Regions from separate parts of the Roseibium sp. MMSF_3247 genome, predicted to be linked through region 2. Evidence: predicted binding sites of a transcription regulator. Region 2 holds the regulator's gene; each other region holds the start of a gene.
What was found. Region 2 encodes PhoB, which activates phosphate uptake and scavenging genes when phosphate is short. Its sites were predicted from a motif close to TGTCATNNANCTGTCAT; they were not measured.
Positions count from the first base shown of each region.

Region 1: a site for PhoB is predicted at 1,789-1,805, ahead of RBB44_RS18520 (UDP-2,3-diacylglucosamine diphosphatase). Genes of this name have one in related genera too.
Region 3: a site for PhoB is predicted at 2,218-2,234, ahead of RBB44_RS08990 (PhoX family phosphatase). Genes of this name have one in related genera too.
Region 4: a site for PhoB is predicted at 2,606-2,622, ahead of RBB44_RS07165 (DapH/DapD/GlmU-related protein). Genes of this name have one in related genera too.

Region 1 is NZ_JASHII010000005.1:385,911-391,489, reverse strand. Features, by position in the region: gene RBB44_RS18525 (glycosyltransferase family 1 protein) at 1-944, opposite strand, end outside; gene RBB44_RS18520 (UDP-2,3-diacylglucosamine diphosphatase) at 941-1,744, opposite strand; gene RBB44_RS18515 (SDR family oxidoreductase) at 2,006-2,785, shown strand; gene RBB44_RS18510 (OmpP1/FadL family transporter) at 2,846-4,159, opposite strand; gene RBB44_RS18505 (TRAP transporter substrate-binding protein) at 4,763-5,579, opposite strand, start outside.
Region 2 is NZ_JASHII010000001.1:993,203-998,781, reverse strand. Features, by position in the region: gene RBB44_RS04520 (Hsp33 family molecular chaperone) at 1-308, opposite strand, end outside; gene argF (ornithine carbamoyltransferase) at 321-1,250, opposite strand; gene RBB44_RS04510 (aspartate aminotransferase family protein) at 1,247-2,446, opposite strand; gene RBB44_RS04505 (GcrA family cell cycle regulator) at 2,871-3,416, shown strand; gene phoB (phosphate regulon transcriptional regulator PhoB) at 3,483-4,178, opposite strand; gene phoU (phosphate signaling complex protein PhoU) at 4,266-4,961, opposite strand; gene pstB (phosphate ABC transporter ATP-binding protein PstB) at 4,994-5,579, opposite strand, start outside.
Region 3 is NZ_JASHII010000002.1:781,452-787,030, reverse strand. Features, by position in the region: gene adhP (alcohol dehydrogenase AdhP) at 1-848, opposite strand, end outside; gene RBB44_RS09000 (helix-turn-helix domain-containing protein) at 1,041-1,232, opposite strand; gene RBB44_RS08995 (phosphoribosyl-AMP cyclohydrolase) at 1,494-2,036, shown strand; gene RBB44_RS08990 (PhoX family phosphatase) at 2,412-4,304, shown strand; gene RBB44_RS08985 (type 1 glutamine amidotransferase domain-containing protein) at 4,372-5,067, opposite strand; gene RBB44_RS08980 (LysR family transcriptional regulator) at 5,208-5,579, shown strand, end outside.
Region 4 is NZ_JASHII010000002.1:364,820-370,398, reverse strand. Features, by position in the region: gene phnE (phosphonate ABC transporter, permease protein PhnE) at 1-416, opposite strand, end outside; gene phnD (phosphonate ABC transporter substrate-binding protein) at 489-1,406, opposite strand; gene phnC (phosphonate ABC transporter ATP-binding protein) at 1,462-2,295, opposite strand; gene RBB44_RS07165 (DapH/DapD/GlmU-related protein) at 2,682-3,308, shown strand; gene RBB44_RS07160 (helix-turn-helix domain-containing protein) at 3,835-4,452, shown strand; gene RBB44_RS07155 (HD family hydrolase) at 4,502-5,125, shown strand; gene RBB44_RS07150 (hypothetical protein) at 5,187-5,579, opposite strand, start outside.

The sequences.
Region 1 (5,579 bases), on a different contig from region 2:
GCAATGTTCCGGCAGTGGTCGCGCGGAATATCGAGAGCGGCCTCACATGCCTCTGCAAGGTTTTCGGACAAAACACCGGCGCCGGTATCGCCGATCACGTCCAGCGGCCCCATGACCGGATAGGCAGCAACTGGCACCCCGCACGCCAGCGCTTCCAGCATGACATTGCCGAACGTGTCGGTGAGAGACGGGAAGACGAAAACATCAGCGCTGGCGTAATGACGCGCCAGGTCTTCACCGGTTTTCGCTCCCGTGAAGAGCGTGTCGGTGTATTCTCTCTGCAGCGTATCCAGCTGAGGTCCATCGCCAACAACGACCTTAGAGCCGGACAGTTTCAGGCCCAAAAACGCCTTGATGTTCTTCTCAATCGCAACGCGGCCAACATACATGAAGACCGGCCCAGGCAAATCCTGCGGCAGGACAGAGCCCTCGTAGGGTTTGAAGAGATTTTCGTCGACCCCGCGCGACCAGCGCATCAAGTTCCGGAAGCCGCGGTCTCTCAGGTCGTTCTCCAGCGAAGTCGTTGCCACCATGCAGCCGTTGCCGGCGTTGTGGAAGCGACGCATCCAGGCATAAGACCAGGACAACGGCACCGGCATCCGGGCAGAAACATACTCTGGAAACCGTGTGTGATAACTGGTGGTGAACGGCTGTCCGCGCTTTTTGGCGATCGCAGCTGCAAGCAGGCCAAGCGGACCTTCGGTCGCTATGTGCAGATGTTCACAGTCGAATTCATCCATCATCCGCCGCACGGTGCCCTTGTGCGTCAAAGACAGACGGATTTCTGGATATGTCGGGCACGGAAGTGTTTTGAATGCCTGTGGGGTCAAAAACTCCATGCGAACGCCCATGGCGCGGAGTTCGTCAGCTGTGCGTTCAAGCGAGCGCACGACGCCATTGATCTGCGGATGCCAGGCATCCGTGACAACAAGAATGGAACTCATGCGGCGACCGGAGCTTCCTGTGGCTTCGCCGTTTGGGCTCCGGTTTGGGCTTGTTCTACCCATCTGATCACCTCAAAGGTTCCATCATGATGTTCGGCAACCGCTGTGCAGCTTTCAACCCAATCGCCAGTGTTGATGTAGTGAATGCCGTTGACGTCACGGCTTGCTGCATGGTGGATGTGACCGCAGATGACACCGTCGACGCCCTGACGACGCGCTTCGTCGGAAAGAGCCTCCTCGAAGCGCCCGATGAAACTGACTGCATTTTTGACTTTCAGCTTCGCCCAAGCTGACAAAGACCAGTAGGTCAGGCCAAGCCGGCGGCGCACGGCGTTCAGCACCGTGTTGACACCAAGCGCTGTGACGTAAGCTTTGTCCCCAAAGAACGCGAGCCACTTTGCATGGCGGATCACCACATCAAATTGATCTCCATGGATCACCAGATACCGCCGGTTGTCTGCGGTTTCATGGATGATGCTGTCGGTGACTTCCACACCGCCGAAGTGCGTACCTAGGAAGCTGCGGAGAAATTCGTCGTGGTTTCCAGGAATATAGACAACTCGAGAGCCCTTGCGGCCTTTGCGCAGGATCTTCTGAACCACATCGTTGTGGAGCTGCGGCCAGTACCAGGACCGCTTCAACCGCCAGCCATCCGCAATGTCGCCGACGAGATAAATCGTCTCGGCGTCATTGTCCTTCAAGAAGTCAAGCAGAAGCTCCGCCTGGCACCCGCGAGTGCCAAGATGTACATCTGAAATAAACAAGGCCCTGTAATGCCGCGATGTCTCCGAAGTGGACATTGCACGTCTCCTAGATCCATTGGACCGCTATAGACGCGATTCAAGTTTCACTATTATGACAGATGGGGTTTGAAGCGGACTGACGTTGCGTTTTCCTAAAGTCATTGGAGGATCTTTCCCTTAGCCGCGCCAACATATGCGTTTAAGCGCGCTCAATCAGGGCCTCACAATCACGCAGGTTCATCGCGTAAGGGATAGCCGCAGCGGGTTTCCTTTCATATGGTCTCGCAAACCTCACCTTCAAAATTTGGGAGATCGATCATGGATTTGGGATTGCGCGGCAAGTCGGCAATCGTGTGCGCATCAAGCCGCGGACTTGGCAGAGGTTGCGCAGAAGCGCTTGCAGAGGCCGGATGTGACCTGGTGATCAACGGGCGCGACAAAGATGCCCTGGAAGCAACCCGCGCGCATCTGACGGACACCTTTCAGGTCAAGGTCAGTGTTGTCGCTGCCGACGTTTCAACACCGGAAGGACAAACCGCTCTCCTGACGGCCTGCCCAGAGCCCGACATACTGGTCAACAACAATGGCGGCCCGCCTCGCAAGGACTATACAGAACTCAATCGCGCTGCCTTGCTGGAAGGTGCCATCCAGAACTTCGTGACCCCGATCGAATTGATCCAGGCGGTCACCCCCGGAATGAAGGCCCGTGGCTTTGGCAGGATCGTCAACATCACGTCCTTGTCCGTGAAGATGCCGATTGAAGGCCTGGACCTTTCCAGCGGCGCGCGTGCAGGCCTGACAGCATTCCTGGCAGGTGTTTGCCGCCAGCTGGCTCCGCATGGTGTCACGGTCAACAATCTGCTGCCAGGCAAAATGGATACGGACCGGCTGAGGGGTGGGTTTGAACGCTCCGCACAACAGTCCGGTCAGACTGTGGACGCCATTCGCGCGAGCCAGGCTGCAGAAATCCCGGCACGCCGCTTTGGAACAGCCGGGGAGTTCGGCCAGACCTGTGCCTTTTTGTGCTCCACACACGCCGGCTACATCACCGGGCAGAACATTCTCATGGACGGCGGCCTTTACCCGGCAGCATTCTGACAAAAAAGCCGGCCCGCGATCGCGGGCCGGCAGAATTTTCAAAACCAGTCTGGCAGCTGATCAGAACTTGATGCGAACTGAAGCTGTCAGGATGTCAACGGAAGAGTCGACGGAACCGGTCAGCGATCCCTTCGAAGCGCTGTAGTCCTGGTGACCCGGGACAAGGTTCAGATCGGTGTCTGTACCAAAGATATGCGTGTAGCCGAGATCAAACGAGAAGTGCTCGTTGAAGACGTAGGACGCACCGGCGCTTACCCAGATACGATCGTTGTCCGGAAGGCGCGCAGACCGGATTTGATCATCGATCGGTGACCACTCATACGCTGCACCGGCGCGGAAGGTCAGCTTGTCGTTGAAGTCGTACTCACCACCGAGCGCGACGAAGTAGCCGTCATTGTAGTTGAACGGCAGCGTGGTCACGGTGGCACCGGTCGCATCAGCCGTGATCTGCGGCTCTTTCAAGCGGCTCCAGTTTGTCCACTCGAAAGTACCGAGGACACGAATGTCGTCTGTGATGCTCTGCTTTGCCGAAAGAGTGACCATGTCCGGCGTTGCAAGCACGGTTTTCACGTTCGTGACGGCCGTCGTGAACGGGTTCGCCGGGTTTGGAGCAGCGATCGTCCCATCAATGTCGGTAAAGATCGCAGAGCGGTAACCGATGCCGATTTCCGTGGTCGCGGTTGGTTTGATCGTGACGCCGGCCGTCATACCAACGCCGACACCGTCACCATCAAGCTGCTGACCCGGAAACAGGGTAGCGCCTGGAATAGTCGGAGACGCTGAGGCATTCGTCAGGCGAACATCCGCATATTGGATCTGCGGACCGATCGCGACAGAGAACATCTCATTGATCTTGTAGCCAACGACCGGGTTCAGGTTGATTGAGAAGATCTTGGAAGACCGGTTGTAGCCTGCACCGGTCCAGTTGCTGTCGTCCGGCTTTGTGGAAAGACCGAACGGACCATTAATCCCAACGCCAAGGTAGATTTTGTCGTTGAAGTTGTAAGACGTGTAGGAGGCCGGGATCCAGGCGTCATGGCCGATATCACCGGTGTCAAAAGACGTCGTGATCAGACCGGTCGGCGTGGTCAGTGAATTCGGAACGGTGTTCGAACCGGTAATATCGGACTTTGGAATGATGAAGGCGTTGTGAGCCTCAAATACGATCTTGCCGTCCATCGACGTGATGGTTGCCGGGTTCCAGAACATGGACGAAATCGACGAACTGGATGTACCGTTACCGGCGAAGGAAGTCCCTTGGTAGTATGCGCTCTGCTCGCGCAGGGCGAAACCGCCCGCAGAGGCTGCACTTGCGACGATCGAGGCAGCTATGGCTGTCGACGTCATAAGTACGATTTTCTTGGTTGCCCGCATTTTTACGTTTCTCCCAATCCTCCTCCCCCCCGGGAGGAATTTGACACTGACTGCAGGGTCTAAAAGAAACGGTCGCCTTTCAACCACGAAATGCGATCTCTAATTGCAGCGCACACGGTTGCTGCGTTGCAATATACGGAGTTTCACGAAGGTCCGGCGCACACACCAAGTGCTCATAGCCGGATAAACATATCATGAGACACTGCTTTTGAAGGTTGATCGTGGCCAACCATACAAATGCACATTTTTTAGGCACATTACCAACGCGTCACACTTAACTTTCTTTCTTTGCTGCGCGTTGCTTTCTTGTCACACATAACCTTAGGGAATACGGGCGTTTTGCGCGAGCCTGGAGTGTTTTTTGGTGACTAAATCGCTTCATTGGCAAACCAAAATATCCCAAATCAGCATTATACACCGCCCACGATATGGCCAACCGAGTGAGATGAAAAAGTCATTCCTATGTCAGAAATGCGGATAAATTTATGATTCAAATACCCGCATTTCAGACACGATACACATGGAGTTTCGAACTTTACGAGCCGAAACTGCTAACAATACAGGTCGAGCCGCACCCACAATGATACTCTCTATAGTTGCAAATCATACAAGTCCATCACGCGCGCTCAAAAACCGCCGCATGGCAACATCGCTCCATGGCGAAAGACGCTTCAAAGCGGTCTGGTGGCTTTGATAAATACTGTTACTCATCGGATCCTGACGGGACGTGTCCAGCAGCACTTCTCCAGTCGTTACGCGCAAGGCGTCAAGAATGTCCTCCGGATAGGAAAGGACCTCAACGCCATCTTCTTGCTGGAGCAACTGCAGGCTTCCGGCATTTTCCCAATCGCTCTCGGCAAGCGCCCGTCCGTTCTCAGCACGGCACGCCTCCAATAGAATTACCTGGAATTCCGTGGGCAAAGCATCAAAAGCTGCCTGATTGAACAGCGCCTCGCCTGTACCGTTCGGTTCGTGGAAACCAGGTGAATAATAGTATTTCGCGGCCTTCTGGAACCCCATGGCCCGATCCGACCAGGGACCGAGGAATTCGGTCGCATCCAGAACACCTGTTTGGAGTGCCTGAAACAGCTCGCCCGGCGGCAAGCCAACCGGAGCGGCCCCAAGCCTGCGCATCACTTCTCCACCCAGCCCCGGCATCCGGATCTTGAGGCCGCGCAGATCATCAAGGCTTCGGAGCGGTTTCTTGTACCAGCCGCCCATCTGAACACCGGTGTTACCCGCCATCACCGGTTTGATGCCGAAGGGCGCGTATAGCTCATCCCAAAGCGCCTGCCCGCCGCCTTGCTCGATCCAGCTGATATGTTCATGCGGGAGCAGACCGAAGGGGACCGCGGTGAAATAGACGGAGGCCGGGATCTTGCCTTGCCAGAAGAACGAGGCTGTATGCGCCATGTCCGCA
Region 2 (5,579 bases):
GCGCAAGCACGGATCGCGTCCGGCGTTTCAAAATCGACGACCAGCATCGACACCGGACCTTGCGTCTGGGTCTGGAGTGTAAACCGCCCGTCAAACTTCAGAGAGGTTCCGAGCAGGCTTGTCAGGACAATGGCTTCCGCCAGAAGCCGGGATACCGGCTCCGGATAATCATGGCGTCCAAGAATTTTCTCAAGGATGGGGCCAAGCGCAACACTGCGCCCGCGGACATCCAGTCCTTCCACGGCAAAGGGCCGGACAGCGTCCAGCCCTGCGGGCTTGATGCCCAGTTCTTCCAAATTTAATGCCACTTTGGCTACGCCTTAAGCTGCGCCGAAACACCAGGCCAAAATGCCCTTTTGAGCATGGAGCCGGTTTTCGGCTTCGTCAAACACGACAGAATTGGGACCGTCCATGACCTCGTTGGTGACTTCCTCGCCGCGGTGTGCCGGAAGGCAATGCATAAACAGTGCATCACCATTTGCCTCCGCCATCAGACGTTCATTTACCTGATAGGCACTCAGCAGGTTGTGACGGCTTTCGGCGTCGTCGTCGCCCATCGACACCCAGCAATCGGTGACGACACAGTCGGTCCCTTTGACAGCCTCATATGGGTCGTCGGTGACCAGAATGGAACCACCCTTGGCACGGGCGGTCTCAATCAAGTCCTGAGGCGGGGCCAGTTCGGCCGGTGTCGCGATGCGCAGTTCGAAATCCAGACGCGGTGCGGCGTGAACCCAGGACGCCAGAACATTATTGCTATCGCCGGTCCAGGCAATGCTGCGCCCGGAGATGCCACCACGATGCTCTTCGAAGGTCATGATGTCTGCCATGATCTGGCACGGATGCGAGATCTTTGTCAGGCCATTGATCACCGGAATGGTCGCGTTTTCAGCCAGTTCATTGAGAGCTTCGTGGTCCAGGATCCGGATCATGACGCCGTCGACGAACCGGGACAGCACCTTCGCCGTGTCGGCGATAGTCTCGCCTCGGCCCAGCTGCATCTCCGCACCGGTCAGCATCAAAGTCTCACCACCGAGTTCACGCATTCCAACATCAAAGGAAATGCGGGTCCGTGTCGATGGCTGCTCGAAAATCATGGCCAGAACTTTGCCGGCGAGCGGCCCCTCACCCCGGCGAACGCCGTTGCGGTTTGCCTTGATCTTCTTTCCGGTTTCCAGAATAGCGCGCAGATCATCGCCCTCGAATTGGGTCAGATCCAGGAAGTTTTTGTACGCTCCGTTGGCGGTCATTCGGCCGCTCCTTCCAACAACTTTTTCTCAACGGCGAATGCAGCCTTCTCCAGCCGATCAACCGCATCGGAAATCTCTTCTTCCGAGATGGTCAGCGGCGGCAGGATCCGGACAACGTTGTCACCGGCCGGGACCGCAAGAATGCCCGCTTCGCGCGCGGCGGCGACATAGTCTCCCACCGGCGCGGTGCACTTGATGCCCAGCATCAGACCATTGCCCCGGACAGCCTCGAACACCTTCGGGTGGCTATCGACCAGCCCGGAAAGCTTTTGCTTGAAGGAGAGGCCCTTCTTTTGAACCTCTTCCAAAAAACCATCTGCAAGAATGACGTCCAAAACCGCATTGCCAACAGCCATGGCCAGCGGATTGCCACCGAAGGTCGTGCCGTGGGTTCCGGGTGCCAGCGCGGACGCAACTTCTTCGGTCGCAAGACAAGCGCCCATCGGGAACCCACTGCCTATGCCCTTGGCGACGGCCATCAGATCCGGATCAACGCCAGTCCACTGATGCGCGAACATTTTTCCGGTCCGGCCGACACCCGTCTGGATTTCGTCAAAGATCAGCAGGGCTCCGGTTTCATCACAAAGCTTACGCAGAGCGCGCAGGAATTCGTAGTCGACTTCCCGAATGCCGCCCTCGCCTTGGATGGGTTCGATCGCGATCGCTGCGGTTTGCGGACCGACCATGGCTTTCAAGGCCTCCAAGTCCCCGCTGGGCACCTGATCGAAGCCCGGGGCCTTCGGTCCGAAACCTTCCAGATATTTCGCCTGGCCACCTGCTGCAATCGTGCCGAGTGTCCGGCCATGGAAAGCGCCTTCAAAGGTCACGATTTGATACCGGTCCGGCTCATTGCGGTCATAGTGATAACGCCGGGCACACTTGATAGCCGCTTCCATTGCTTCGGCGCCGGAATTCACGAACAAAACCTTGTCTGCAAATGTTGCATCGGTGAGGCGCTGCGCAAGCCGCGCGCCATCCGGCATCTGGTGCAGATTGGAAATATGCCAGAGCTTGGCCGCCTGATCTTGAAGGGCCTGGACCAGATGCGGATGAGCATGTCCGAGCGAATTTACCGCGATCCCGGACCCGCAATCGAGAAATCGTCGGCCGTCACTCGTAACAAGCCAGACACCTTCCCCGTGATCGAATGACAGGTTCGATCTTGCGTAGTTTCCAAAAAGCGCGGACGCGGACATACCTCTTTAGTCTCCTTTGGCCGCCGGAAGCGCCACTGGTATCGGACCGTCGGAACTCCGGGGCATCACCTTTAATAAAGGCCAAAAACGCAATGTGCCGCCAAAGCGGCGGCACGTTGCAAGATCCTTATACACTGCCGAGGTCCCCGCCTGTCAATGGAAATGGCCATTGCCCGGGTTCGGGCTGTTTTATGTAAAAGTCTCAATGACCTCGCATCTGTTGGGGAAAAGTCCGTTCATCCCCAACTCACTGCAGCCTGACGGTTGCTTCACAAATTAACGTTATTGTAACCTTTGACTAATCAGACACGACATCTCGTGCGGCGTATCAAATAGAGGCACAAGATATGCCATAATGGACTTGCGTTTGCGTGTCCAATAACGGGATTTTGGCCAGTCACTGGCCTTGGCAAGGGGTGCGGCAATGAGTTGGACGAACGAACGGGTTGAGCTTTTGAAGAAGCTCTGGGGTGATGGTTTGAGCGCAAGCCAGATTGCGGGTGAGCTTGGCGGTGTCACACGGAACGCGGTGATTGGCAAGGTACACCGGCTTGGTCTTTCCGGCCGCGCAAAGTCTTCTTCCTCAAGCGCGAAACCGCGCCGTCCGCGCACAACGGCCAACCCGTCGTCTCAATCGGCACCGAAACGTCCGCAAACACAGCCGCAGACCCAAGGCTCCGCAGCGTTGAAGATGGAACCGACACCGGCCCCGGTCGCAGAGGTTCAACCCGTTGCAGAACCGATCGCTGACGTTGTTCCAATGTCCAAGCGGGCGACCATCCTGACGCTAACTGAGCGCACCTGTAAGTGGCCGATCGGCGATCCGGCGACAGAAGACTTCTACTTCTGCGGTCAGGTTTCCGAAGCCGGGGTGCCCTACTGCCCCTACCACTGCAAGATTGCTTACCAGCCGGTCGCTGACCGCCGCCGGAGCGCCAACAACAAGACCAGTGTTGCCCAGGCCTCCTGATCTCGAAATACCCAAGAAAAAGCCCGCCGATTTGGCGGGCTTTTTTGTTTGTCTTGAAAGTCTCGATCAGGCTGCCGTGAACTGGTCGTTGAAGGCATAACCAGCCCCGCGCACCGTGCGGATCGGGTCTTTCGCCTTGCCCTTGTTCAGCGCTTTGCGCAGCCGGCCTACGTGAACATCGACCGTGCGTTCATCCACATACACATCGTGCCCCCAAACACCATCCAAGAGCTGTTCGCGTGAAAAGACCCGGCCTGGTGCGGTCATCAGGAATTCCAGAAGGCGAAACTCTGTTGGCCCCAAATGGATTTCCTTGGTGCTGCGCCGGACGCGGTGTGTTTCCCGGTCAAGTTCGATATCGCCAGAGCGCAGCATCGTGGACACCACCTCCGGGCTTGCCCGCCGCAAGATCGCGCGGACACGCGCCATCAGTTCGGGCACTGAGAACGGTTTGACCACGTAGTCGTCCGCTCCGGTCGACAGGCCTCTGATGCGCTCAGCTTCCTCGCCGCGCGCCGTCAGCATGATGACCGGCAAGCGCTCGGTGTCTTCGCGTGCCCGCAGGCGCCGGCACAGTTCGATTCCGGAGAGTCCGGGCAACATCCAGTCCAGCAACAAAAGGTCCGGCTGGGTTTCCCGGAGGCGGATTTCCGCCTCGTCGCCGCGGACACAGGTCTCGACGGCGTATCCTTCAGCTTCCAGATTATACCGCAACAGAAGGCTCAACGGTTCTTCGTCTTCGACGATGAGGACCTTCGGCATGAATTCTCGCTCCAATTCCCTCAGCCGGCACTAAAGCGCCGGCTTACAGTTCCTGCTTCACAGCCCGCTCAGGCTGGCTCTGGCAACTCACATAGCGCCGGTTTCATCAACCTTGGTGCGGTCTTCCGGAAGCCGCTCGCCCGTCACCATGAAGAAGACGTTTTCGGCAATGTTGGTGGCATGATCGCCGATCCGCTCGATGTTCTTCGCACAGAAGAGAAGATGGACGCAGGAGGTGATCACCCGTGGATCTTCCATCATGTACGTCAGAAGTTCGCGGAACAGAGAGGTGTAGATCGCATCGACTTCGGCATCAGCTTCCTGCACGTGGCGCGCAGCCTCTGCATTGCGTCCGGTGTAGGCATCCAGAACCTTTTTCAGCTGCCCGAGGGCCAGCTCGGTCATGTGCTCGACGCCGATTGCCAGCTTCTTGCTCTGAATGTCGTTGTCGATTGCGATTGCCCGCTTGGCGACGTTCTTTGCAAGATCGCCAACACGCTCCAGATCGTTCGCGATCCGGCTGGCGGCTGTGATTTCACGCAGATCCTGCCCCATTGGCTGACGGCGCACGATCATTGCAATCAGGCCTTCCTCAACGTCCTGGTGCAGCGCATCAAGACGGCGATCCTGATCAATCACGCGGCGCGCCAAATCGGTGTCGCCGGACACGAGGGCGGAAACGGCTTCTGCAAATGCTTTTTCTGCAAGACCGCCCATTTCAGCGATCCGGCCGGCCATGACGTTCAATTCGTCATCATAAGCCGTGACTGTATGTTCAGACATCCTGTGTCCCTTCGAAAAAATGTGCGATCCGGTCAACCGAAGCGGCCGGTAATGTAATCCTGCGTACGCTTGTCCACCGGGTTGGTGAAGATATCCTGTGTCGGACCTTCTTCAACCAGAATTCCCAAGTGGAAGAATGCAGTGCGCTGAGACACGCGGGCGGCCTGCTGCATGGAGTGCGTTACGATCACGATCGTGTAATTCTCGCGCAGCTCGTCGATCAGCTCCTCAACCTTGGCGGTCGCGATTGGATCGAGAGCGGAACACGGCTCATCCATCAGGATCACTTCCGGGCTGACGGCAATCGCGCGGGCAATGCACAGACGCTGCTGTTGACCACCGGACATGCCAGTTCCAGGTTCGTCGAGACGATCCTTGGCTTCTTCCCAAAGACCCGCCTTTTGCAGGCTGGAGGCCACGATGTCATCAAGCTCAGCCCGGTTCCGGGCCAGACCGTGAATGCGCGGGCCGTAGGCTACGTTATCGTAAATCGATTTCGGGAACGGGTTCGGCTTCTGGAACACCATTCCGACCTTGGCGCGCAACTGCACCGGATCGACTTTCGGATCGTAGATGTCTTCGCCGTCAATCTGGATGGAGCCTTCGACCCGGCAGATA
Region 3 (5,579 bases), on a different contig from region 2:
GTTTTCCGGTTGAGAACAACGTCAAAGATGTTCAGCGGGAAATCACCGGGCGGCAGACCGACAAGACTCATGGTCCCGCCGGGAGCCAGCATGCCGACCGCTTGAGAAAAAGCTGAATTCGAGACGGCGGTTACCAAAACGCCGTCTGCGCCGCCCAATCGGGTCAGCTCAGCCACTGGGTCTTGCGTCTTGGCATTGATCGTGACTTCGGCGCCCAAATCGGACGCGAGCTTCAGCTTGTCATCAGCCACGTCCACGGCGATGACATGCAGACCCATTGCCTTGGCGTACTGCACCGCGAGGTGCCCCAATCCACCGACACCGGATATCACGACACTTTTTCCCGGGCGGAGCTCACATTCCTTCAGGCCTTTATAGACAGTGACGCCCGCACACAGGATAGGCGCGGCCGGCGCGAAGTCTACCCCGTCCGGAATATGCCCGACATAGACCGGATCAGCCTCGACATACTCGGCAAACCCGCCATTGACGGTGTATCCGGTGTATTGCGGATCGGTCCGGCAAAGGGTTTCCCATCCGGTTATGCATGAGCTGCAGTGGCCGCAAGCATGATGAAGCCAGGGCACCCCAACACGGTCACCCTCCTTCACAGACGTCACACCGCGTCCGACCTCGGCAACGTAGCCGACACCTTCATGGCCCGGGATGAAAGGCGGTTCAGGCTTGACAGGCCAATCGCCTTTGGCGGCATGGAGATCGGTATGGCACACACCGCTGGCTTCGATCTTGACCACGATGTGGCCTTCTCGAGCGCCTGGTTTTTCGACCTCTCTGATTTCCAGTGGCTTGCCAAATCCCGTGACCACTGCAGCTTTCATTTTGGGCATTGCTTGTCCTCGTGATTTTGAGTGGAAGTTTTTGCGTGCCTTCGGTGCACAAGCTCTCAAATGCGTGTGCCTTCGGTTCGCGCGTTTTGTTTGTTCGTATGACTGTTTGCGCCAATTAATCAGCGGGCAATTTTCGGCGTTCGCCGATTAAACAGACTGTGCAGCAGTAACTAAAAGCATGGGCCGACTGGCTTATTTCCAACTGGGAGCTCTGGTCGCGTGTTCGTTCACAAAGGCCTCCAGGTCTTTGACCGCCACGCGAAACTCCCGGCCGAGCTTTACGGCCCGCAGTTCCTCTTGATGGATCCAGGTCCGTACCGTTGGTTCCCCCACCTTCAGGAGTTCAGCGATTTCATGCGTTGTCAGAAAAGGTTTGCTCAGCATCTTCAGCTCCGATGTGTGCTCACCGTATCTGCGGGCAGCTCAACAGCCATTGATCCTCGTCAAACACTCTCAACTATTTTCAAAAACGCTCAAACGACATCAGGTCGGCTCACATGCCAAGAGAAAAGATCAATTGGCAGGCCAGTAGATGGCATGCAGCCCGGCTCAAACATTAAATTCTTTTAATTGGTAACGTGATTGTCGACTTCCCATCTCCAGGTTGTCTTTGGATGAACTTGCCATTTCCTGGAGGAGAGAAGTATGTTGAGACCTGCCGCTTTTGCAATTGCTGCCGCGCTCGCAGCGACCGCCGTGTCCGCCACCGCGGCGACACAGTCCTCTGCTGAACTGACGGAGAAGGAGGTCACTGCCCTGAAAACCGCCTGGGGCGAAGGCATCGTCAACATCGGCAAGGTGCATTCGGACGGTGGAGACTATAGAGCGGCGGCAACAAACCATATCGAGCAGTTTTATGCTTACGGCGACCGCCCTGTCCTTTTTAAACCAACGCTCGCCAGTGAAGATCAGTTCCGGGGAGACTTTGACGCGGCCCTCTCCTACTTTGTGGGCGGCGATATCTCCGAGGACAATGGCTTTGCGATCGCGCCTTATAGCAATGTCCGCTGGGAACCGGAGGGCATGGTGATCAGCGGCGAAACCGCCATGACCATGGGCAACTACTACTTCATGACCACTGACGGCACAGAAGTGAAGGTTGAATACACCTTTGGTGTTGAGCGGATGGAAGATGGCGATCTGAAGATCGTGCTGCACCACTCATCTGTTCCTTTTTCGCCGAGCTGAGAGCTGCAAAGGACCCTGTAACTCTTTGGGAGGCGTTGGCAGTACGCCACAGCCTCCCAACGTGTTTTCCAACCCATGCCTCCCACTGTTCGGCTTGATCAAGATGAACTCAAACGGGGCCACGATACCGGAACAAACCCGGACAAATTTCATATCTTTTGGAATGAATGACGGCGGGAAGCGTCATCCATTTGAAATCAAAATTTGCATAGATCCGATGGGTACGGGCGTTTCAATCGAAGCGATGAAACGGTCGTTCAGATCATCGCTTTGACAGCTAAATAGTTGCAGCTATAGTCAATGCGACCCTGGCGGGTGCCAACCAAAAATTCTTAGCCAAGACCGAGAACGGTCGCTAGCCTGGAGGAGCCTTCAATGGCCAACATCGACACCAAAGATTTGTCGTTCGATGAATTTGACGAGGTCGTAAATCCCCGTCCCGAAGAGAATGATTTTGACCGTATCGTTGAATCGGCCATCAGCCGCCGCGGCTTTCTGGGCGGCGTTTTGGCATTTGGCAGCTTTACCGCCCTTGGCACGAGCCTGGTACCGACCGGTGCAAAAGCCTCGGATGGCCGCTTTGCCTTTACCCAGATCCCGACTTCGACAGCGGATGCAGTGATTGTTCCGGAAGGCTACAAGTCGGAAATCCTGGTGCAATGGGGCGATCCATTGTGGTCCGATGTTCCCGAGTTTGATGATGCGACCCGCGGCACGGCGGATAGCCAGGCCCGCGCGTTCGGCGACAATACGGACGGCATGGACGTGTTCTCCCATGACGGCAAGACGCTTCTCGTCGTGAACAACGAATACACCAACCGCGACATCATCGCGCTGAGCGCTGAAGACAAGCGCATCATGGCCGAAGACGACATTGCCAAAGGCATGATGGCCCACGGCATTTCAGTTGTTGAAATCGCCAATGACGGTGGCGCCTGGAAAATCGTCAAGGACAGCCCGTACAACCGCCGGATCACGCCGCAAAGCGAGATGGAGCTGACCGGACCGGCCGCAGGCCATGACTTGATGAAGACCGAAGCCGATCCAACCGGCACCAAGTCTCTTGGGACCTGGAACAACTGCGGCAACGGCGTCACCCCATGGGGCACGTACCTGACCTGTGAAGAAAACTTCAACGGCTATTTTTCCGCTCCGGAAAATCCGGACCACGAAGTAACTCCGGAACTTGCTCGGTATGGCGTGTCTGCAACGGACTGGGGCTACAACTGGGCTGTAATTGAAGATCGTTATGATGTCTCCAAACATCCGAACGAGCCGAACCGCGCCGGTTATGTTGTCGAGATCGATCCGACCGACCCGACCTCCACACCGAAAAAACGAACCGCCCTTGGTCGTTTCAAACACGAAAACGCCGAAGCCGTGGTCAACAATGACGGCCGCATTGTCGTATATATGGGCGATGATGAGCGCGGTGAATTCGTCTACCGCTACGTTTCCAACGGTGTTTACGCACCGGGTGCTCCGACTGACGCACTGTTGGACGACGGCATTCTTTATGTTGCGAAGTTCAGCGACAACGGCACCGGCGCATGGGTGGCCCTGACCCCGGAAACAACCGGCATGGATCAGGCTGAAATCCATATCCATACCCGCCAGGCAGGATCCAAAGTCGGCGCAACCACCATGGACCGTCCGGAGTGGATCTCGGCCAATCCAAAGGCACCGGAAGTCTACTGCTGCCTGACCAACAACAAGAACCGTGGGGTCAAGCCGAATGCCGGCGGCGACGACACATCCGTCAACGGTCCGAACCCGCGCGAGAAGAACAACTACGGGCAGATCGTGCGCTGGCGCCCGGATGGCGGCGACCATACGGCTCCGGGTTTCACCTGGGATCTTTATGTTCTTGCGGGCAACCCAACCGTTCATTCCGATGCCTATGCCGGCTCCGCGAACGTCAACGAAGAGAACATGTTCAACTCGCCGGACGGCCTGGCTTTCGACTCCAACGGCCTGGTCTGGATCCAGACGGACGGCAACTACAAGAACGAAGGCGACTTTGCCGGTCAAGGCAACAATCAGATGCTTGCCGGCGACCCGGTTACCGGTGAAATCCGCCGCTTCATGGTTGGTCCGAACGAGTGTGAAATCACCGGTCTGACCTGGAGCCCGGATCGCCGGACCATGTTTGTCGGCATCCAGCACCCGGGCGAGCGCGGCAACAGCCACTGGCCAGCTGGCGGCACATCTGTTCCGCGGTCCGCGATCATCGCAGTGAGCCGGGAAGATGGTGGCCTCGTCGGCTGACACCGTTTCCCTAGAGCAAAACAAAAGGGCGCCAAGCGGCGCCCTTTTTCATTTCGGTCTTGTGTGCTTATCCGAGCTGTGCGAGCACTTTTTCTGCAACAGCCTCAGAACTTGCCGGGTTCTGGCCGGTGATCAAATTGCCGTCTTCGACCGCAAATGAAGACCAGCTGGCCACGCTTTCATATACCCCGCCCTTTGCCTTCAACTCATCTTCAAGAAGGAATGGAACCACATTTGTCAGGCCAACGGCGTCTTCCTCGGCATTTGTGAACCCGGCAACCTTTCGGCCGTTCACAAGCGGTGCTCCGTCTGGTGTTTTGGCATTGAGAAGCACTGCGGGTGCGTGACAGACCGCGCCAACGGGTTTGCCGGCGTTGAAGAAGGTCTCGATCAGACCAATGGACGTCGTGTAATTGGTTAGATCCCACAAAGGGCCATGGCCGCCCGGGTAAAAGATCGCGTCATAGTCCGCAGCGTTTACGTCATCCAGTTTCAGGGTGTTTGCCAAAGCCTTCTGGGTTTCCGGGTCGGCATCAAACCGGCGGGTTGCGTCGGTTGCCGCAGACGGATCGGAACTCTTTGGATCGATCGGCGGCTGACCGCCCTCCGGCGAAGCAAGCGTGATATCCGCACCAGCATCTTTAAAGGCATAGTAAGGGGCGGCAAATTCTTCGACCCAGAAGCCGGTTTTCTGACCAGTGTCGCCAAGATCTTCATGGCTGGTCAGAACAATCAGAACTTTTTTGTCAGATACCTGCGGCATTAAAATACTCCCTTGTCAAAAATGGACGGACAATCTGTCCGGCGTGACCTTGATTTAATTCGCTCACCCAGTAATACCAATGGCAAATTAATTGGCCCTAATGTCACAATTATTAATACAAACTTGGGAGCGTGGGTCGCATGGAGGCGTCAATCGAACACCTCAAGAGCCTAATGGTTTTTGCGCAGGTGGCAGACAGCGGGTCGTTCAGCGCAGCCGGCCGGCATCTCGGCCTCACCCGCGCCGTTGTCAGCTATCACGTGAACAAACTGGAAGACGCCTACGGGCTCAGCCTTTTTCACAGGGCACCGCGCAGTCTGAAGATCACCGAAGCCGGAGCGAAGCTGCTCGGCCATTGCCGGATCATCATGGATGAGACCGTGGCCGCTCAGCGAGCCATTGAGCGCTATAAGCAGGAGCCGGAGGGCGTTTTGCGCATTTCTTGCCCTGTGAGCGTTGGCCTTAATCACATGGTTCCGGTTCTCGGTGCCTTTCACAAACTCTATCCGAAG
Region 4 (5,579 bases), on a different contig from region 2:
AACGCGATGATCAGTTCCGGAAAGGCGCGCATAATATCCATCATACGGCGGACGACCGGGATCAACGGGCCCCAGCTGTCGACGTTGCGCGTGGAGGCCATGGCGAGGACGACGGCCATGGCAGCCCCCAAAAGCGTCGCAACGGCCGCGATGTTCAAGGTTTCCAGCATGGCTGGGAGATATTGGATGATCAGACCAAAAAACGCCGGTCCGGCTTCCCAGGCTTCAAGCACGATCTCGCCTGGATAATCGAAAAACTTGCTCAGGCCCTGCAGAAAACCGCCGGAGTTCATGTCGTTGGATTTCGAGTATCCCGAAACCATAACGGCAACGACCAACAAAAGTCCGATCAGCGAATAGAGCTGACGGCGTTTGCGTAAGGAGAGGATTTCCTCTTCCATTGCAGCGACGGCCATCTTCAATGTCCTTTAAACGTCACGCATAAAAAACGCGGGCCGGAAACCGGCCCGCGCGCTATTCAAGAACGCTTAGTTCTTGCTCTTTGCCTTACGAGCTTCAACGATGTTGACGTAAGCTTCGTGAGTGATCGGCATGAAACCTTTGGTCTCACCGGCAGCAACGCCGTATGCGCACTCAGGGTCCAGAGAGTTTAGGGACGCCATCAGAGCGGTCATTTTGATTTTGACGTCTTCCGGAAGCTTCTTGGAGAGAACGATCGGGCCTTCCGGGATCACCGGCGAACGCCAGATTTCACGCAGTTCGGTCATGTCGACCAGGCCAGCATCGGACGCCTTACGCAGAGCGCCGGAGTTGTAGCCGTCTTCCCACTCACCAAGACCATCGGCCCAGGTTACACCAGCGTCGATGTCGCCGTTGGAAACAGCAACGATGGTCTGCTCGTGACCGCCGGTGAACTTAACGTCGCCGAAATAGTCGCCCGGCTCCATCGAGTAGCCTTCCTGCGGGATGGCGATGGACGGGATCAGGTAACCGGACGTGGAGTTCGGGTCACCAAAGCCGAAAACCTTGCCCTTCATGTCGGCGAGCGAGTTGATTTCAGCATCGTTGCGGGCAAAACCGATGGAGTAGTAGCCGTAGCCGCCATCAACGTTGACCTTAACCAGAACCGGGTCAACAGCTTCCGGATCGGTCAGGTAGACTTTTGCGTAGCCGGACGCGCCAAGCCAAGCCATGTCGAGGTTGCCGCCGAGCAGGCCTTCGATCACGCCGTTGTAGTCAGCCGGTGCGAAAAGCTTGACCGGAACGCCGAGCAGGTCAGCGGTCTTTTCTTCAAGGCAGGTGTAAGCACGCAGACGGTCGGAAGCGTTTTCGCCGCCGAGGATGCCGATGCGGAATTCGGAGATTTCTTCAGCAACGGCAGCGGTTGCGTTCAGAGCGATCATGCTGACTGCAGCCAGCGCAGCAACTTTGGAAACCAGTTTCATTTGGGACACTCCCCCGAGGGTTCACAATTGATGACGATGATTTGGGAGCAGACGGTCAGCCCGCTGCTGCCGCCGGGGTCATCACACCGGCGGATTCTTGAGAGCCGGATTTACCGGCATCGATGGCGGTTGATGTTGCCGCTTCATTGAAGCTTTCATCGGCGCCATAAATCTCGCGCGCCACGTCTGTGGTCAGGGCGTCTGGCGCACCATCAAAAACGATGAAGCCATCGCGCATGCCGATCACGCGGTCACAGTAGGTGCGTGCGGTGTCGAGCGTATGCAGATTGCAGATGACGATCTTGTTGTCGCGTTCGTGGATTTCCCGCAGCGCGTCCATGACGATCTTTGCATTCATCGGATCAAGCGAGGCGATCGGCTCGTCGGCCAGGATCATATGCGGATCCTGCATGAGCGCTCGTGCAATCGCCACGCGCTGCTGCTGACCGCCGGAAAGCTCTTCGGCCCGTTTGGGTGCCTCCTGAGCAATGCCTAGCCGGTCCAGCGCGGCAAGTGCGGTTTTCACGTCGTCTTGGTCGAAGATATTAAAGAGGCTCTTGAGCGTGCCGTGGCCATTCAGACGGCCGAGCATCACGTTGGTCACCACATCCAAGCGCGGCACAAGATTGAACTGCTGGAACACCATGGCGCAGTCGCGCTGCCAACGGCGCATCATGCCGCCCTTAAGGCTCAGAATATCGCGGTCATTGAAGAGGATCTGACCGGAGGTCGCCGGCGTCAGCCGGTTGATCATGCGCAGCAAGGTCGATTTGCCTGCACCGGAGCGGCCGATAATGCCAACCATCTGCGGTTTGTCGATGTTGAAAGATACCTTGTTCACCGCAGTCCGGGACCCAAAGGTCTTGGTGACGTCCTGAAATTGAATCACGCGGCAGCCCTGTCCGTGTTTGTTCGTATTTGCTGCGCGACAAGAGCCATTCGAGCGTAACAACGCGATGACAGCTATTTATCAGTCCCTTGAAGAAACGATGACATTTCAATGACAAGAGCCTACCGGGACACACACAGCGCCCGGACAAGGCTTTATTTTCCTGCTTCCTCAGAGGGTTCTGCATGGCTCGGCAAATCATGGTTGCAAGAGAAGAACAAAGCCCGAGAAGCGTGTTTCCGCGCTGAAATATTGGTCAGGGTGCTTCGAACCGGCTGAAACTGAGGAAAAGAGAAAGAGTTCATGGATACGTCATCAAAGCGTCACGCGTCATGATGTGACCAAAGCTATCCATCTGCGCCTGTCACAAACCAATGGAACAAGCAATGTCCGCACCGCACCAAAAACCCGGCCTGACCGAAGCCCCCAATATTCACCCAGACGCGGTCGTTCAAAACTGTGAGCTCGGAAGGTGGACGGAAGTCGGCGCGCTGACCGAAATGCGGGAAAGCCAGATGGACGATTACTCCTATATCGTTCAGGAGGGGGATGTGGTCTGGTCAACCATCGGCAAGTTTTGTTCGATTGCCCGGCGGGTGCGGCTCAATCCTGGCAATCACGCCACCTGGCGCGCGTCACAACATCACTTCACCTACCGGGCGGCCGCCTATGGGCTGGGTGATGATGACCAGGAGTTCTTTCAATGGCGCAACGACGATTGGGTCACAATCGGGCACGATGTCTGGATCGGTCATAATGTGACGGTTCTGGCCGGGGTCACAATCGGGACCGGCGCTATCGTTGCCGCAGGCGCGGTCGTGTCGAAAGACGTTCCGCCCTATACGATTGTCGGCGGTGTTCCGGCGAAACCAATCAAACGCCGGTTTACGGAAACCCAGGAAGAAGCTCTGATGGAAATCGCCTGGTGGGACTGGAGCCACGATCAGCTGAAGGATCGCTTGCCCGATTTTCGCAACTTGCCCATCGATGGATTCATAGAGAAGTATCGCTGACCTATTATTTTGCCGGAAAATCATTTCTTAACTTGCATTTGATTTCCGTAAGGGAACTCAACTTACTACAAGGCCGGCATTTCTGCGACGTTCAGACGAAAGAGATGACTTTCCCCACAAGTCACAATGGTTAACAGGGGCGATTCGACAGCAGCAAGTTCCTGTGGTGAACTTCAATCAACAGCACGGCAGAGACCTGTTTCGGACCGCCAACCAAAGCATACGGTTTTTGTCATCGCTGTCTGGGCACAGTCCCAAGGGGCCGCTTGCGGCTCTCGCGGACCGGCTGTGAGGCACCCAGTTTGCGCTTGATGCGGAGCGCTCCGCAGCCAGCGCCCCGGCTCTCCGGTGAGCAGCGGGTTATCTGCAATATCGGTGCAGGCTTCAAATCTCTTCGGGGATGAGGGGTCGGCAGGCACCAGATGTCTTCGGAGATCTGATGTCGAGTTGAGATCAAGACGGACTATCGATCCCGCTTCGGCAGGCTTCCGGGTCCGATAACCTTGACCTGAACAGGGGGGTGTTGGTGAAAGCCGACACCCTTTCTGTTTTCTGCTACAGTCACCCCAATATGAGCTTGGACATCATCCCAAATCCGCGAAACCTCGGCCCGTCCCTTCGCCGCTGGCGGGTGCTCAATCGTGTCAAACAGCAGGCATTGGCCGATGAGCTCGGGGTGTCGCAATCCAAAATCTCACGCTGGGAGAGCGGTGCTTCGGAGCCTGACGGGCTTGACCGCTCCAAAGTGGAGCGGCTGTTGCTCGCCCGACCCAACAGTGCAGCGGACAGGGCCTTGGTGGAGCTTGTGAGCAGCAACAGCGCGCCGGTTCATCTGGTGTGCGATCTCAGCCACCGGCTGCTCGCCGTCTCGCCTGCCCGTGCGCGAGACTGGCATACGGGTGTTCAAGAACTGATGGACCGACCGCTTTGGCCTTATGCGTCGGAAGGAATCCAGACCGCAGAACACAGCCTTGGCGCAAAGGGTTGGTTCGAACCTCACGCACCGGATATCGTGTTTTCAACGGAGCGCGCGGATTTCCCGGAGATGACGATCCCGGAAAGCCGGATCAGGATCACGCGACTTGCCCTGTCCGACGGACGCTTTGCCCGGCTTGTGCGGGACGACCCCGGCCAGTTTGCATAAAATATTCAGCGTGTCGTCAAGCGGTGTTGGCCGGAGTAAACTTTCGCCCATGAACAGCGAAACCGACGGCAACCACGCCCCCTTTATTGACCATCGCCGGCTGACCGGTCTTCTTGCCTTTTTTCAGGCAGCCGAACAGCTCAAGGACACTTTGCGATCCGGCACCAGCCGGAGCGGACGAGCGGAGAGTACTGCGGAGCACAGTTGGCGGCTGTGTTTGATGGTTCTGCTCTTTGAGAAAGACATCATTGGTGTCGATATCAAAAAGCTGCTCAAGTTGTGTGTTCTTCATGATCTTGGCGAAGCAATCTCTGGTGATGTTCCGGCCCCGCACCAATCGGACGGTGACAACCGGCAGGAACGCGAAAGACAGGACTTTCAAGCGCTGTGTGCCGATCTGCCTGATGACGTGGCCGATGATTTCATGGCGCTTTGGGATGAATACGCCGATGCCGTGACACCGGAAGCGCAACTTGCCAAAGCGTTCGACAAGCTGGAAACCATGCTGCAGCACCATCTCATGCCGGGCGCCGATGCCGATTTCCATGCCTTCAATTTGAGTTATGGACGCGACCGGACTGACGTCTTTCCCCTCACCCGCCAGATCCGCGAAGGGATCGACGCGCGAACGAAAGAGCTCATAGAAGACCGTCAAAGCGCCCAAAAAGCTTAGGCGGCGTACGTATCAGATCCTTAGCTCTTGTCCAGTCATGGCAGATATGCACCGATTGCGGTCAGATATTGACGACCAGCCCGGTCGTATCAGCTGTCACTCCGCCAGACTTGGCTTTTACGGTTTCGGACTTGGCCGCCACCGTCGTTTGAGCTGCGCTGACAGTGGTGCTTTCCGCCTTCAGCTGCGCGATTTCTGCCACCATCTGCTTGATCTTTGCGGCCATGGTCTCGTTGCTGACCACAAGGGTTTTCAGCTTGACCGCCATTTCTTTCAGATCAACTTCACTGCCGGTCACTTCGGCCGCGACACCGACAATATCGACTGTAACAGCTGCAACACCGACAGCGATGGTGGCATTGATTTCGGTTGTGGCTCCCATCCCGATGCTCAGGTCACCGCCACCGAAAATCGCCAGCGACCCACCGAAGGTCATGTCGATGCTGTTGCCTTC